DNA from 4 places in the Bacillus jepli genome. Region 1 is predicted to be linked to each of the others. Evidence: riboswitches for the same ligand, from Rfam matches in the RefSeq annotation. Region 1 holds a riboswitch; each other region holds the start of a gene.

Region 1 (3,384 bases):
ATAAATAGGCATTTGCCCACTCAACCTGAAATTCCTCATTATAAAGCAGGATCCCAATCGGCATTTCCATTAACGCTTCTTCGCCAACCTTTTTTAAGCGATACGAAAGGGTTGAGATATAATGCTCCATTTCCTTTTTTAGAATTGAGTTTGCTTTTAATAAAAAATACACAATAAATCCAAGGAGCAGAAAACATGCTAACCCGATCATCCATTTAAAATAAACAAGAATTGCACTAAAAATACTTGTTATCACAAGCAATGCATAAATAGGATAGCGAAATAACTTCCTTTTGTAAAAATCTGGCATGTAATTTTCAGCTCCCTAAAGCTTTGTTTTACTTCTTTCCGCTAATTCGATTTCTCAGTTGAAACCCTATGTCAATTATACCTAAGATTCGAATAATATAAAGGAGAAATGGTGTGAAGATTGTCAGTATAATTGGCACAGCCTTTGTAATTCCTTTTTGATGGCAAAAATAATAAATGAAGGACAGACCTTGAATTATCATAAATAACTGCAGAACAAAAAAGAGATTTAAAAAGGCGGTATACCCAAACGTACCCTTTTCCAATTCAACAAAGCTTAAAAGTAAAATTAGTAAGTAATACCATAAAATACTCTTAGGAAAAGTAATCTCCCGGAAAGGTGGAAATGGATTCATTTTCACTTGAAGTCGGGTAAGCACTGGTTTCATTGCTATTACCGTAACAAAGGCTAGAAGCATCGCAAACAAAACGAACATACTTGGGACGATGTATTGCATCATGTTAATTGACTCTTCAAGTTTTGCAATAGCCTCTTTATTCACTTCGCCCCCTGTTGCCCTCATTATACTCTCAGCCATGGCAAAAGATTCCCGTGAGCTCTCTCGAATCATGTCAAATACATCAATTTGCAGAACTGCTATAGCTGTTACATACAGTAGCACGATTGAGAACAAATACGATAAACAGGAGCCTAGAAAAAGCTCGATACCACTTCTTCCTCGGTTGATCAACTCACCTAGTAAGATTCCTGTTATTCCAAACACAATCGTATGTATAATCCCCAAAACCGAACCTAATAGCCCAGATAATAAAAAGGCAATTAGTAGAAATAGGAATGACTGCTTTACCCGATATTTCACCGTAAACAGAATAAATGGTACTGGCAAAAGGAATAAAAATAAAGCTCCTAATAGTGGGATATATAAAGTAAGAAGTAATAGCACACTATAAAAAGCTAGTAGCATGGCGCCTTCTGTTAAATTTTTTGCGTTTTTCACCTTTTCACCTCAACTTATATGACCCTTTAAAACATGAGCCTATTTTAACAATCACTTTCTATTTTAAAGATTTACTAGAAAGTCTTCAACTTTTGGACCTCCACTGAACATGATGTCTTCAAAGTTTGACATAGAAACCTGTCATTCTTTAGTCGAATATCTCCTGTTATAAAAACTTTTTGTTTTACTTTTCCCTATTTTCTATTATGATAGTAATTAAATGAATAAACGTAACCACAAGGGGAGCAATTTTGCTGAGAGTGAACATTAGAGTTCAGACCCTTCGAACCTGTTAGTTAATGCTAGCGTAGGGATGTGAGAGTTACCTGAGAACTTATACTTTTATTAAAGTTGTTCTCCTTTGGGGTGCGTTTTTTTACAACATACTTCAAGGGGGATTTTTTTATGAGAAACACAAGATTACAGGCAATGATTGAAGCTGCAATTTTTGCAGTATTGGCGTTGGCACTGGACATATTTGTACCATCTATTAAAATCGCAACAATATCCATTTCTTTTGCAATGGTTCCTGTATTTATTATTTCTTTAAGATGGGGATTCAAAACAGGGTTTCTTTCAGGATTAATATGGGGATTATTACAACTTGTATTCGACCCTCAAATTATTCATCCATTACAAGGTTTTATTGAATTTGTAATTGCTTTTCCTTTTATCGGTTTTGCTGGTTTATTTAAAAGTCCGGTTCAAAACATGTTAAATAAAAATAAAAAAGGATTAGCTTTAGTTATGATTGTATTCGCAATATTTGTAGGAAGTGTAGCACGTTACTTCTGGCATTTTCTTGCTGGATTTATATACTGGGGCATGTATGCACCAAAAGGAATGGACCCTGTGTTTTACTCCTTTACATTTAACAGCATTGCAATGCTAGGATCCTTTATTGCATGTTCAATCGTTTTAGTATTACTTATAGTAGCTTCACCTCGTTTTTTCATACAAAAGCAAACAATGTAAGAACCACAGGGACGGTTCTCTTGGTCCCGTCAAAAAATAACCATAAAAAAAGCGATGACCGCATTGACAGTCATCGCTTTTGTTTACTATTCACCAGATACATATGGTAATAATGCCATTTGACGAGCACGTTTAATAGCAACTGTTAATTTACGTTGGTATTTTGCGCTTGTACCAGTTACTCGACGAGGTAAGATTTTACCACGCTCAGAAACGAATTTTTTAAGTAAATCTACTTCTTTGTAATCGATGTGTGTAATTCCATTAGCTGTGAAGTAACACACTTTACGACGCTTTGCACGTCCACCTTTACGTCCGCCTGCCATCTCTTTTTCCTCCTTCCGAATTTCATTTTATAGATTAACTTACAAGTTAGAATGGAAGATCATCGTCTGAAATATCGATGGGTTGTCCATCATTCGCAAATGGATCTTGGTCTACTCTTGTAGGTCCTTGGTTTTGATTTGGGTTCTGACTCTGTCCAAATGGAGAGTATCCACCTTGGCCACCGCCTTGGCTTCCACCCTGGTTGCCACCGTAGCCACCTTGATTACCACCATAGCCTCCGCCATTATTGCCACCAAAGTTACCTCCACCGCTGCGCTGTTGGTCATTTGCATTTCGAGGTTCAAGGAATTGAACACTTTCTGCTACAACCTCAGTAACATATACGCGTTTGCCATCTTGACCTTCATAATTTCTCGTTTGAAGACGACCATCAACGCCTGCTAAACTTCCCTTTTTCAGAAAGTTCGCCACGTTTTCAGCGGGTCGGCGCCATACAACGCAATTAATGAAGTCAGCTTCACGTTCGCCTGACTGATTCGTAAATGTTCGATTTACTGCGAGTGTGAAGGTTGCAACTGCAACTCCACTTGGGGTATACCGTAATTCCGGATCCTTTGTAAGTCTCCCAACGAGAACTACGCGATTCATCATCAGAACCATCTCCTTAACAGGATATTGAAACAGAGTCTATACTCTAAAATATTCTTATTCTTATTCTTCTTCTTTAACAACGATATGACGGATAATGTCTTCACTGATCTTCGCTAAACGATCGAATTCGCTAACAGCTTCAGCGTTAGACACTACGTTAAGAATCATGTAATAACCATCGCGGAAATCATTGATTTCATAA
Region 2 (3,384 bases), 2.1 Mb from region 1:
CAATTAGTATTCTTGGGTTATTTTATGGAATGTAGCTACGAATTAAACACTGATAACCGAACTAGTATTTTAAGAAGGTTTAAACTTGAGTATAAAGAGGGTGATGTTATGAATAGAGATAACCCGAAAAAAGTGGAGAACAATCAAACAGTGGATTCTAAATACATTCAGCAGCATCTTGCGAATGAAAGAACATTTTTAGCATGGGTAAGAACGGCAATTGCGATTATTGGGGTTGGGTTCCTTGTAACGAATTTGCATTTTACAATGAAAACCAGCCTTTCCTCGACAGGGGATCTATTAGCAAATGTGATTGGACTATTTTCTGTTGGGATTGGCATTCTGACTATTATTATGGCTATGATTGCCTATATGAGAAAAATCAATGCGATTAATAACCAGACGTTCCGCACTCCCAAAACCACGGTGCTCACCCTTGGCGTTTTTGTCATAACGATTGCAGTCGTCTTTGGGATTTACTTTGTAATTTTGTAAGGGCAAACTGGGTATAACGAACTCATCTAAAGTTCCTCTGTCCGCGGTCTATATGCTATAATTTGGATTGAAATTATAGTTAGGAGTGACCATTCTTGGCAATACATGTAGTACTTTATCAACCAGATATTCCGGCTAATACAGGAAATATTGCACGTACTTGTGCTGCAACGGATACAGCCTTACATTTAATCCGGCCACTTGGCTTTTCAACAGATGAAGAAATGATCAAACGAGCGGGTTTCGATTTCTGGCATTCCGTCAATATCACGTATTATGACTCATTAGATGACTTTTTTTCGAAAAATCAAGGTGAGTTTTACTATATTGAAACGTTTGGCGAAAAAACACATTCAGCTTTTGATTTCAGCGATGTTTCAAAAGAACATTATTTTATGTTTGGAAAAGAAACAACAGGCTTACCTAAAGTTTTGCTAGAAAAACATAAAAATCATTTTTTAAGAATCCCAATGAATCAGCATGTTCGATCCCTTAACCTTTCAAACACCGCTGCGATATTGGTATATGAGGCATTAAGACAACAAGGATATCCGAATTTGAAATAAGAAATCTTCCATCTTGGAGGATTTTTTTGGCTTGCACATAACAGGTCTGGTAATCTTTCGAACATTTGCTTATTTTCAGCGGCTATGTTTAACTAATATATAGTAACTTAATAATCTAACAATTCGACTAGGGGAGCATGTATTTGCTGAGAGATAGAAATATCGACCCTTTGAACCTGATCTAGGTAACACTAGCGTAGGGAAGTGGAGTTGGTATTTGTCGTGTATACGATGATATATTACCGAACCCATTTCTAGTCACTAGTGATGGGTTTTGTTTTTTCTCCCTGATGTCAAAAGTAGAGAGGGGAAATGAAAGTGAGTCGTTTATTTACTGATCGTTTATGGAATCGAGTAGAACCAATTTGGAATTCGTATTTGGAACATCCTTTCGTCAAAGGGATAGGCGAGGGCTGGTTGGAAAAGGAAAAATTTAAACATTATATGAAACAAGATTATGTGTACTTAATTGAGTATAGCCGTCTATTTGCGATAGGAAGTGCAAAAGCTCCCGATTTAAAAACAATGTCCATTTTTGCAAATCTTTTACATGGTACGCTTGAGGTGGAGATGGATCTTCACCGTCAATATGCCGCGAAATTTGGTATCTCTCATGAAGAACTAGAGGCCACAAAGCCTGCATCAACTACGACTTCTTACACAAGTTACATGCTGAACGTCGCCCACCTTGGCGGTGTTGAAAATGTTGTTGCAGCCGTCCTTACTTGTGCTTGGAGTTATAATTTTATTGGAAAAGAGCTCGTAACATGGCCTGGATCCATCGAACATGAATTTTATGGAGAATGGGTTAAAATGTATGCATCCGATGAATTTACGAAGTTATCCGATGATTGTAAAACTCTTCTCAATGTAATGGCTAGTGGAAAATCTGAACGAGAACTAGCAATTCTTGAAGAAATTGTCGTAAAAACAAGCATGTACGAATACATGTTTTGGGATATGGCAGAGCATTTAGAGGAGTGGCCGATTAACCTATAAGTGTTAAATCTCAAAACTCGGTTAATGGCTACTTTTTCGAAATAATCTAATATTTCTGTTGACAAGCTTTTGTCAATTCATGTAAGGTAGTAAGTAATAGATTCCTAAATTAAATACGATTTTCTCTTATCAAGAGTCGGGGGAGGAAACTGGTCCGTTGATCCCGCAGCAACCGTTACGATGAATGTATCAAGGTGCTAATTCCAGCAAGCAAATGCTTGAAAGATGAGTGTGGACGTACATAATGCCTCTTCCTCATCGGAAGGGGCTTTTTAAATTTTATATGTTTACACTTAAACGTATATTAGGTGTCCACATTTTACAAAAACTAAGTAAGTTGATGTGAAAAATCGTATTTTAATTGGGGAAAATACCTAAGGGAGAGATGCAAAATGACAGTAACAAAAACAGATAGCTTGTACAAAAAGGAATACTTCGGAAGACTTCCAGAATTGAAACAGTATGCCCCAGAGACCTTTCAATCTTTCATCAAGTTTGATAGCCAAGCTTTAGCAGCGGGAAGACTTTCCGTGAAGCAAAAGGAACTGATTGCCGTGGCGGTCGCGCATATCACAGGTTGTCCATATTGCATTGATTTACATGTTGGCAATGCGAAAAAGAATGACTCAACGAAAGAGGAAGTGGCGGAAGCTATTTTTGTTGCGACTGCATTAAAGGCTGGTTCTTCTTTAGCACATGGGGTGAATGCACTCAACGCATATGATGGAAATGGTGATGAAGAACTGTATAAGGCATCCTATTTTGCTAGACTGAAAGAATTTGCGGACTTGAGTGGAGAGGCATTTAAAGCATTTATTGATTTTGACAGTAAGTCGCTCAAAGCGCAAAACTTAACAGAAAAGGACAAAGAGTTGATTGCGGTTGCTTGCGCACATACAACGGGTTGTCCGTACTGCATCGATCTTCATACGAAAAATGCTAAAAAAGCAGGCGCTGATTTGGAAGAAATTTCTGAAGCTATTTTCGTTGCCGTTGCATTAAAAGAAGGATCTGCGCTGGCGCACAGTGTGAACGCACTTAATGCGTATGATGAAAATTAAGTAGGAACATTATCATTATAGAAAAAACCTATTGACAAAAAAATGAAATAAATTTACACTTAAAACAACTATTTTGTATAACAAGATAGTTGTTTTTTATATCAGCTATCTTGTTAAACCAACTACCTAAGAATAACTTTATTTTTTTGTTCACTACCTTGTATAGCAAACTAGAGGGGGGAGTAAGATGAGATGTCAATAAGAAGCCAATTGTTAAAGGGAGTATTGGATGGATGTGTGTTGGCTGTCATCGAAAAGGAGCC
Region 3 (3,384 bases), 2.3 Mb from region 1:
ACAGTTCTATATATCATAGGTGGTTTAATGATTTAAAAAAGACTAAACGCTAACTGTTTAGTCTTTTTCCGATGTTAAAGATTTCGTTCTTGATATGTTTTAAAGGCAGGGCTTTTTAATACGATGCCAACGATAATAAACCCAAAGATAGATCCTGCAATTGAGCTAAAAATGAACGCGGGCACGAACCCAAAAAGCGCTGCATCCTGACCAAGTATGAGTGTGGCGATTGGATAACAAGCCATCGCTCCTAATAATCCGGTTCCGATAATTTCACCGGTCATTGCCATAGAAGCTTTCTTTGTTTTTGAATATAAAAAGGCTGCTAAAAACGCACCAATCATACTTCCTGGAAAGGCAAATAATGAACCTGTCCCTAGCATGTTTCGAAGTAATGATACTGAAAAAGCTTGAAGTACTGCGTATGCTGGACCCAAAATGACTGCCGACAGTACATTAATAAAATGTTGCATTGGAAACACTTTTGTAAATCCGATTGGTATTGCAAACAAATGGCTTGTAACTGTTCCTATTGCGACAAACATCGCTGTAATTGTCATTTTTAATGTTTTATTCACTGTTAATCCTCCTTTTGAAATTTAGTCCATTACTAATCCGCCATCAACGACTAGGTTCTGTCCAGTTACACCTTTACTCCAAGGTGATGCAAAGAAAAGAACCGCATTCGCAACATCCTCTGGTGTCGTGACTTTTTGAAGAGGTGTTGAATTCTTAATTATTTGGAAAACCTCTTCAGAAGTTGCCGAACTTGCATCTGTTGTTTGAAGTAGACCTCCTGATATCATGTTAACGTTAATGCCATAAGCCCCAAGGTCTTTTGCCATGTTTCGAGTAAATCCTAAAAGTGCTGCCTTACTAGTGTTGTAATCATGATAGGCAACGACAGGGTTTTGAAAGAGATTTGTACCAATAGTCACGATTCGACCAAAACCTAATTCCTTCATGTCAGTAATTGCAGCTTGAGTTGTATGTAAAGCCCCTCGGATTGCTCCTTCGAGCTGTGCGTGATAATCTGCCCATGATATCTCTTCAGCGTTTTTTCTTGCAATGGGATCAAAACGGAAATTTATTAAAGCGTTATTAACAACTGTTGTTATAGGTTGATCAAAATGCTTTTTCGATTCAATAAATAAGTTCTTTACCTGCTCACGATTTCTCACATCAGCTTGAATTGCAATTGCGTTTTCACCAATTTCTTCTTTTAGAGAATGAGCTTTTGCTTCACTTTTGAAGTAATTGATAACCACTTTCGCTCCTTCATTTGCAAATGCTTTTACAATTTCCTTTCCTAGTCCACGTGCACCACCGGTAACAAGAACAACCTGATTTTGTAATTTCATTCTAGTAGCCTCCTAATAAAGTATGATAAGAAATACGCAAAAAGCCAGATCCACATATATGGACCTGGCTTAGGTAGCAAGAAAAGATGGAAGTTTTCCACTCTACTTTCCTCCGCCGGTATTACCCGGATCAGGTCCAAAGGGTTAAAAAACGTCCGTTTTTCTCTCAGCCCAGTCGGGCACCCCTAGTAGTTTGCGAATATTCTTTCTATAAGCATAGTATGTTCAGACAAAAATGTAAAGGTAATTGATCGCTAGCCTTTAAATATATTTACTCCCCTCTCTAATGCTTAATTTCGCCAGTGTGGTTTCATTAATAAATTCACGAACTGAATCTGGGTTAGTTTTTGAGTATTCCCTTAATGCCCAACCGATTGCCTTTTGGATGAAAAATTCCTTACTATCTGCATTAGCTCTTATGTATTTGTATAGGTATGTTTCATTTGTTTCTAGTTTGTATTTTAATTGAAATAATATCGATGAACGTTTTAGCCATATGTTGTCACTGAATGTCCATTTTTCGATTTTATCCTCAATTATGCTGGGTGTTTCTTTTGCGATTTTTCCAATAAGATGTGGGGCAAGAATATCTACCGTGTCCCACCAAGATTTGGTGATAATGAGATTCTCTATAAATAGTAAATGGCTGCTATTTATTTTCTTTAGAGACTTAACTAAATAGTCTAATGCTGCATATTGATATTCGCGTTCTTCTTTCATCCACAATTGTTTGACAAGCTTAAGATTAATTTCTTGTTGTAAAATACCTGTTTCTTTATAAAAATCACGCATTAATTGTCTTCTTAACGGTGCTTTTATTCCAAGGAATGGGAACAGGTTTTTCATATATTTCTTCATTGGTTCTGCATTTTCTTCATTTCGATTCGTTTCAAATAATTCAACAAGATCATTTAATTCGTTCATAACATGCTCCTTTATTACGTTTCCTTTATTGTACGTTATTGCCTTTTATAAGCAAAATAAAAATACCATCTTTTCTATGTAAGAATACGCACGAAAAGATAGTATTTAGAGGAAACTACTGCATCTTTATAGGTGTAACAACAGCAAATAAGTTTTCTGTTGGAGTGTTAAGGTTTACTTCGATTACCTTGTAGCCTTCTTTGTCCTTGTAATCATTTGAAACTGGTGTTTTAATCTCGTTGCTCATCTTCGTACTTCCCTTCTAACAGTTTTCTCACACAATAAGTAGTATATGAAGGGGAAATGAAAACGTGCTTATTTTCAAAAAAAATTCAAGTTTATTAATAAGTTTGTCCATCTAGCCGTTCTCAAAAGTAGATTTCTTCTATATATATTGTATAAGTAGAATAAAAAATGAAAGGTGGTTCCCACTTTGATTGAGAATTCATTTTATAGCCAAGAGTTCCACGGTCCTTTTGAACTTCATAATTTAGGAGATTTCACACTAGAAGAAGGTGGAATGATTCCAAACTGTCAGCTTGCCTATTCGACATTCGGTGAACTAAACGAAGCAAAGGATAATGCGATTGTTCTCCCTACTTGGTTTTCAGGTACAAACAAGGCCTATGAGCCATATATAGGAGAAGGAAGAGCTCTAGATCCTAGTAAATACTTTATTGTTATTATCAACCAAATTGGAAATGGACTATCAAGTTCCCCGCATAACAGTCCCGCTCCTATTAGTTTGGTAAACTTTCCGAAGGTCAGAATTAGCGATGATGTACGTGCTCAACATCAATTCCTTACTGAAAAGTACGGTATTGAAGAAATTGCTTTAGTTGTAGGCGGATCAATGGGAGCCCAACAGACATATGAATGGGCTGTGAGATATCCGGATATGGTCAAGCGTGCTGCACCGATTGCTGGGACTGCCAAAAATACGACACACGATTTCATCTTTACAGAAACTTTAATAGATGCCATAACTTCAGATCCAGGCTGGAAAAACGGAAACTACCAGTCTTGTACAGAAGTAGTCGAAGGATTAAATAGACATGCAAAAATATGGGCCGTTATGGGGCTTAGCACAGAATTTTAC
Region 4 (3,384 bases), 2.9 Mb from region 1:
TCCGGAAGGCTTGGCGGTGAGAGGTGATCAGATTTCAAAGCATATTTTTACTAGATTTGTAGAAAGTTGTTCAGAAAAAGGAGTTTAGCTTGGCTAAACTCCTATCTCCAGTATTCCAAGTACTCGTAATTATCTGTGGGAACCTTTTTAATCACTTCGTTTGCTTCATTTCGGTAAACCTCATACTCCCGGTAGATTTCTACTTTATTCCCATTCACGATTTCCGTTTTAACGAACTGCATTTCTAATTCAGGGATTAGTCCTTCGATTCCGTTTTTCTCGTCCGAATTTGCTGTTACTTCTTCATCAGAAGAAAGTCCAGAAACAGAAATGGCATTTTTGTATTCGAAGACATCATCTGCTTCAATTACACCTGTCACAAATATGATAAAAACAATGCCAATTGCAGCCAAAAATTTATTCAAGGTTACCAAACTCCTTTTTTCCATGTCTACTACTCATCTATATGCATTCTGAAAAAGGATTAGGACAACTAATCCCACAAGAGTTATTGGTAGTTTGTTAAATAAAACAAGGAGCCAGGAGAACCGTCCCTGCGGCCCCGACCCCCGTGGCTCCTAGTGGATGTTGGCTTTGCGAATTCCGTCAAAGATGTTGATCGCTGCAGATACGATGATTGAAACAAGTACAAGAGCTATGAACCATGTTTTAAAGTCAAAACCATCGATGCCAAATAAATCTGTCATATACAAGACAAAATCTTGATTTAAGATAGTAGGTTTTAAGAAGATTATGATGAATACAATGTTCGAAAATACTTGCAAGAGTGTATTGTAGATTGCCATTCTATTCGTCCATTGCCCTTTGATTAGTTTATATAGAGCTAATGCTATTTCCAAACCAATCACAACTAGAACGATTGGCCAAAAAGAAAGCAAAACCTCATGGTTTAAAGCTGGGATTACAAATTCGAGACCACCATCACCACCTTCATAAACACCTAGTAGTCGATTCGCATAAAAATAAGTGGTTACCCAAATTGAAATCCATAAAAAAGCGCCGAATACTTCAAGTTTTGAAATCGCTTTTTTCTTAGGAATATATGCGATTTTCTTTAAATCATCTGGAGTCCATTTTTGTAGGCTTGTGGTTAGTGGCTGATCATCTTTACTTTTATCCACTCTTTCAATTATGGCGAACACAAGTGTGAACCAAAAGAATGTTTGTATCGAAACCTCAATGATTCTCGCAATCCCGAAGCCTATTGTGTCTAAAACCAAATTAATAATAGCTTCATCACCTTGATACCCGATAAGATATTCTGCAAATATCGAGATGAGAGCAACTACAGCGGCAATCGGTACAATCATTTTTAGTAAGTTGACGTACACGTCGAAATAACGTGGACCAATAAGGTGCATGGGCCGGTCGCGATAATTATTAGCCAATTTTGCTGGGCTTCCTAATTTTTCGAGCACGGTTTTGACATCCTCTTCGATATAATCATCAGGCAACATATCCTCAATGGTCGACCGTAGTTCAAGTGCGATATCGGCACGCATTTTTTCAGGAAGCCGTCTTGTAACCTCCTGAATGTAGATATCAATCAGATTCATAATCTTCCTCTCCCTCTAAAAGGCTGTATAGCTCTTTTGAATTTTGAATCCATTCCTTTTTTAGCTGTAAAAAGATCTCGAGCCCGTATTCACTTAATACATAGTACTTACGGGGTCTGCTTTCAGATGTATCCCAACTGCTCGTCACCAATTCTTGTTTTTCAAGGCGGCGTAGCAAGGGATATAAGGTACTTTGGTCGATTGCAATTCCGGATCCCTCTAATAATTGAACAAGTGAATATCCATATTGAGGGGTTCGTAATTGACTTAATACCGCTAGTGTCAACGTTCCTCTTCTAAGCTCTGTCATTAATGAGTTTAATAAGTTACTCATTCACCCACCTCATTTTTTATTACTATATGTCATACAGTATTTAATTTATACTATGTATCGTACACTATTGTTGTTACGAAAGCAATGACCCATTTTAAAATAATGACAGATTTTTTTCGTATGGTATAATAAAGACAAGTAAATATGAGTAGGGGAGCTCACACATGTGGGCTGAGAGTAAGCGAAATGTAGCTTAGACCCTGTAACCTGATTTGGATAATGCCAACGTAGGGAATTTGTGTAAGTATGTGCGTTCATGCGGTATATCTATTTTAGGTATACCGCATTTTTTATTTTGTATAGGAGGATGAAGGATGTTTGAAAAAATTTTAGCAAATGTTAGGGAAAGCACACCGCTTGTACATAATATTACTAACTATGTGACGGTAAATGACGTTGCAAACATGGTCCTTGCTTGTGGGGGTTCACCAATTATGGCAGATGATCCTAAGGAAGTGGCAGATATTACAAATATTTGTAGCGCTCTTGTCATCAATATTGGTACATTAAACGAGCGTACGATTGAATCCATGATTTTAGCAGGAAAAGCTGCTAATAAAGTTGGGAACCCCGTAATTTTGGACCCAGTTGGGGCGGGTGCATCTAGCCTGAGGACTAATACTGTCTATCGCCTATTAAACGAAGTACAGTTTTCCGTAATCCGAGGGAATCTTTCTGAAATAAAAACCGTTCATGCTGGTAGTGGGTATACAAAAGGTGTGGATGCCGCCGCAGAAGATGTGATTAATGAAGGAAACCTCGATGAAATGGTTCAGTTTGCAAAAAGGGTAAGTGAGCAAACACATGCTGTTATCGCTATTACGGGTGCGATTGATATCGTGGCCAATAAGGATAAAGCCTATGTAATCAGAAATGGGCATCCATTGATGTCAAAAATCACAGGGACAGGTTGTATGCTTACATCCGTTGTCGCTGCTTATTGTGGTGCAAATCCTCAGGAAATTTTAAAAAGTACGGCCGCTGCGGTGAGTGCGATGGGATATTGCGGAGAACTTGCACACCAAAAGGTAGAAGAATTAAATGGTGGAACTTCATCATTTAGAACGTACTTGATTGATTGGATGAGCAAGCTAGACTTTAGATTACTACAAGGTGGGATGAACATTGAAAATCGATAAAAATGCAATGCTTTTATATGCAGTAACCGATCGTGCTTGGACAGGCAATCGGACTTTAGTCGAGCAGGTAGAAGCTGCATTAGTGGGTGGAATTACCTTCCTTCAACTCAGAGAAAAAAATCTCGAGTATGATGAATTTTTACAGGAAGCAGTTGAACTAAAAAAGTTAACGGCTTTTTATCATGTTCCATTTGTTATTAACGATAATGTGGAGGTTGCGCTAGCATGTGATGCGGATGGAGTGCATGTAGGGCAAGAGGATATGCCGGTTGAAAAAGTTAGGGATATGATTGGACCAGATAAAATTCTTGGAGTTTCTGCTCAAAATGTAGAA

Evidence for each region. A riboswitch is a leader RNA that binds a small molecule or an ion and turns the genes downstream of it on or off. The one in region 1 is predicted to bind thiamine pyrophosphate.
Region 2: it holds a riboswitch for thiamine pyrophosphate, as region 1 does, so the genes downstream of both, tenA (thiaminase II) here and thiT (energy-coupled thiamine transporter ThiT) in region 1, are expected to answer to the same signal.
Region 3: it holds a riboswitch for thiamine pyrophosphate, as region 1 does, so the genes downstream of both, ABC371_RS17540 (3-oxoacyl-ACP reductase) here and thiT (energy-coupled thiamine transporter ThiT) in region 1, are expected to answer to the same signal.
Region 4: it holds a riboswitch for thiamine pyrophosphate, as region 1 does, so the genes downstream of both, thiM (hydroxyethylthiazole kinase) here and thiT (energy-coupled thiamine transporter ThiT) in region 1, are expected to answer to the same signal.

Annotation. Positions count from the first base shown of each region.
Region 1 covers NZ_JBDFMO010000001.1:1,085,509-1,088,892, reverse strand. Annotated here, with positions in the region: gene ABC371_RS05630 (DHH family phosphoesterase) at 1-310, opposite strand, end outside; gene ABC371_RS05625 (YybS family protein) at 339-1,268, opposite strand; TPP riboswitch at 1,498-1,599, shown strand; gene thiT (energy-coupled thiamine transporter ThiT) at 1,674-2,243, shown strand; gene rpsR (30S ribosomal protein S18) at 2,330-2,569, opposite strand; gene ssb (single-stranded DNA-binding protein) at 2,616-3,182, opposite strand; gene rpsF (30S ribosomal protein S6) at 3,243-3,384, opposite strand, start outside.
Region 2 covers NZ_JBDFMO010000001.1:3,179,697-3,183,080, forward strand. Annotated here, with positions in the region: gene ABC371_RS16265 (YidH family protein) at 109-495, shown strand; gene trmL (tRNA (uridine(34)/cytosine(34)/5-carboxymethylaminomethyluridine(34)-2'-O)-methyltransferase TrmL) at 591-1,061, shown strand; TPP riboswitch at 1,181-1,281, shown strand; gene tenA (thiaminase II) at 1,380-2,060, shown strand; SAM riboswitch class I at 2,184-2,292, shown strand; gene ABC371_RS16280 (carboxymuconolactone decarboxylase family protein) at 2,453-3,121, shown strand; gene ABC371_RS16285 (PadR family transcriptional regulator) at 3,314-3,384, shown strand, end outside.
Region 3 covers NZ_JBDFMO010000001.1:3,421,238-3,424,621, reverse strand. Annotated here, with positions in the region: gene ABC371_RS17550 (Na+/H+ antiporter NhaC family protein) at 1-36, shown strand, start outside; gene thiW (energy coupling factor transporter S component ThiW) at 75-578, opposite strand; gene ABC371_RS17540 (3-oxoacyl-ACP reductase) at 600-1,361, opposite strand; TPP riboswitch at 1,452-1,558, opposite strand; gene ABC371_RS17535 (DNA alkylation repair protein) at 1,623-2,285, opposite strand; gene ABC371_RS17530 (hypothetical protein) at 2,401-2,532, opposite strand; gene ABC371_RS17525 (alpha/beta fold hydrolase) at 2,719-3,384, shown strand, end outside.
Region 4 covers NZ_JBDFMO010000001.1:4,001,147-4,004,530, reverse strand. Annotated here, with positions in the region: gene ABC371_RS20465 (gamma-glutamyl-gamma-aminobutyrate hydrolase family protein) at 1-88, shown strand, start outside; gene ABC371_RS20460 (hypothetical protein) at 102-425, opposite strand; gene ABC371_RS20455 (HAAS signaling domain-containing protein) at 579-1,577, opposite strand; gene ABC371_RS20450 (PadR family transcriptional regulator) at 1,564-1,911, opposite strand; TPP riboswitch at 2,052-2,162, shown strand; gene thiM (hydroxyethylthiazole kinase) at 2,226-3,050, shown strand; gene thiE (thiamine phosphate synthase) at 3,037-3,384, shown strand, end outside.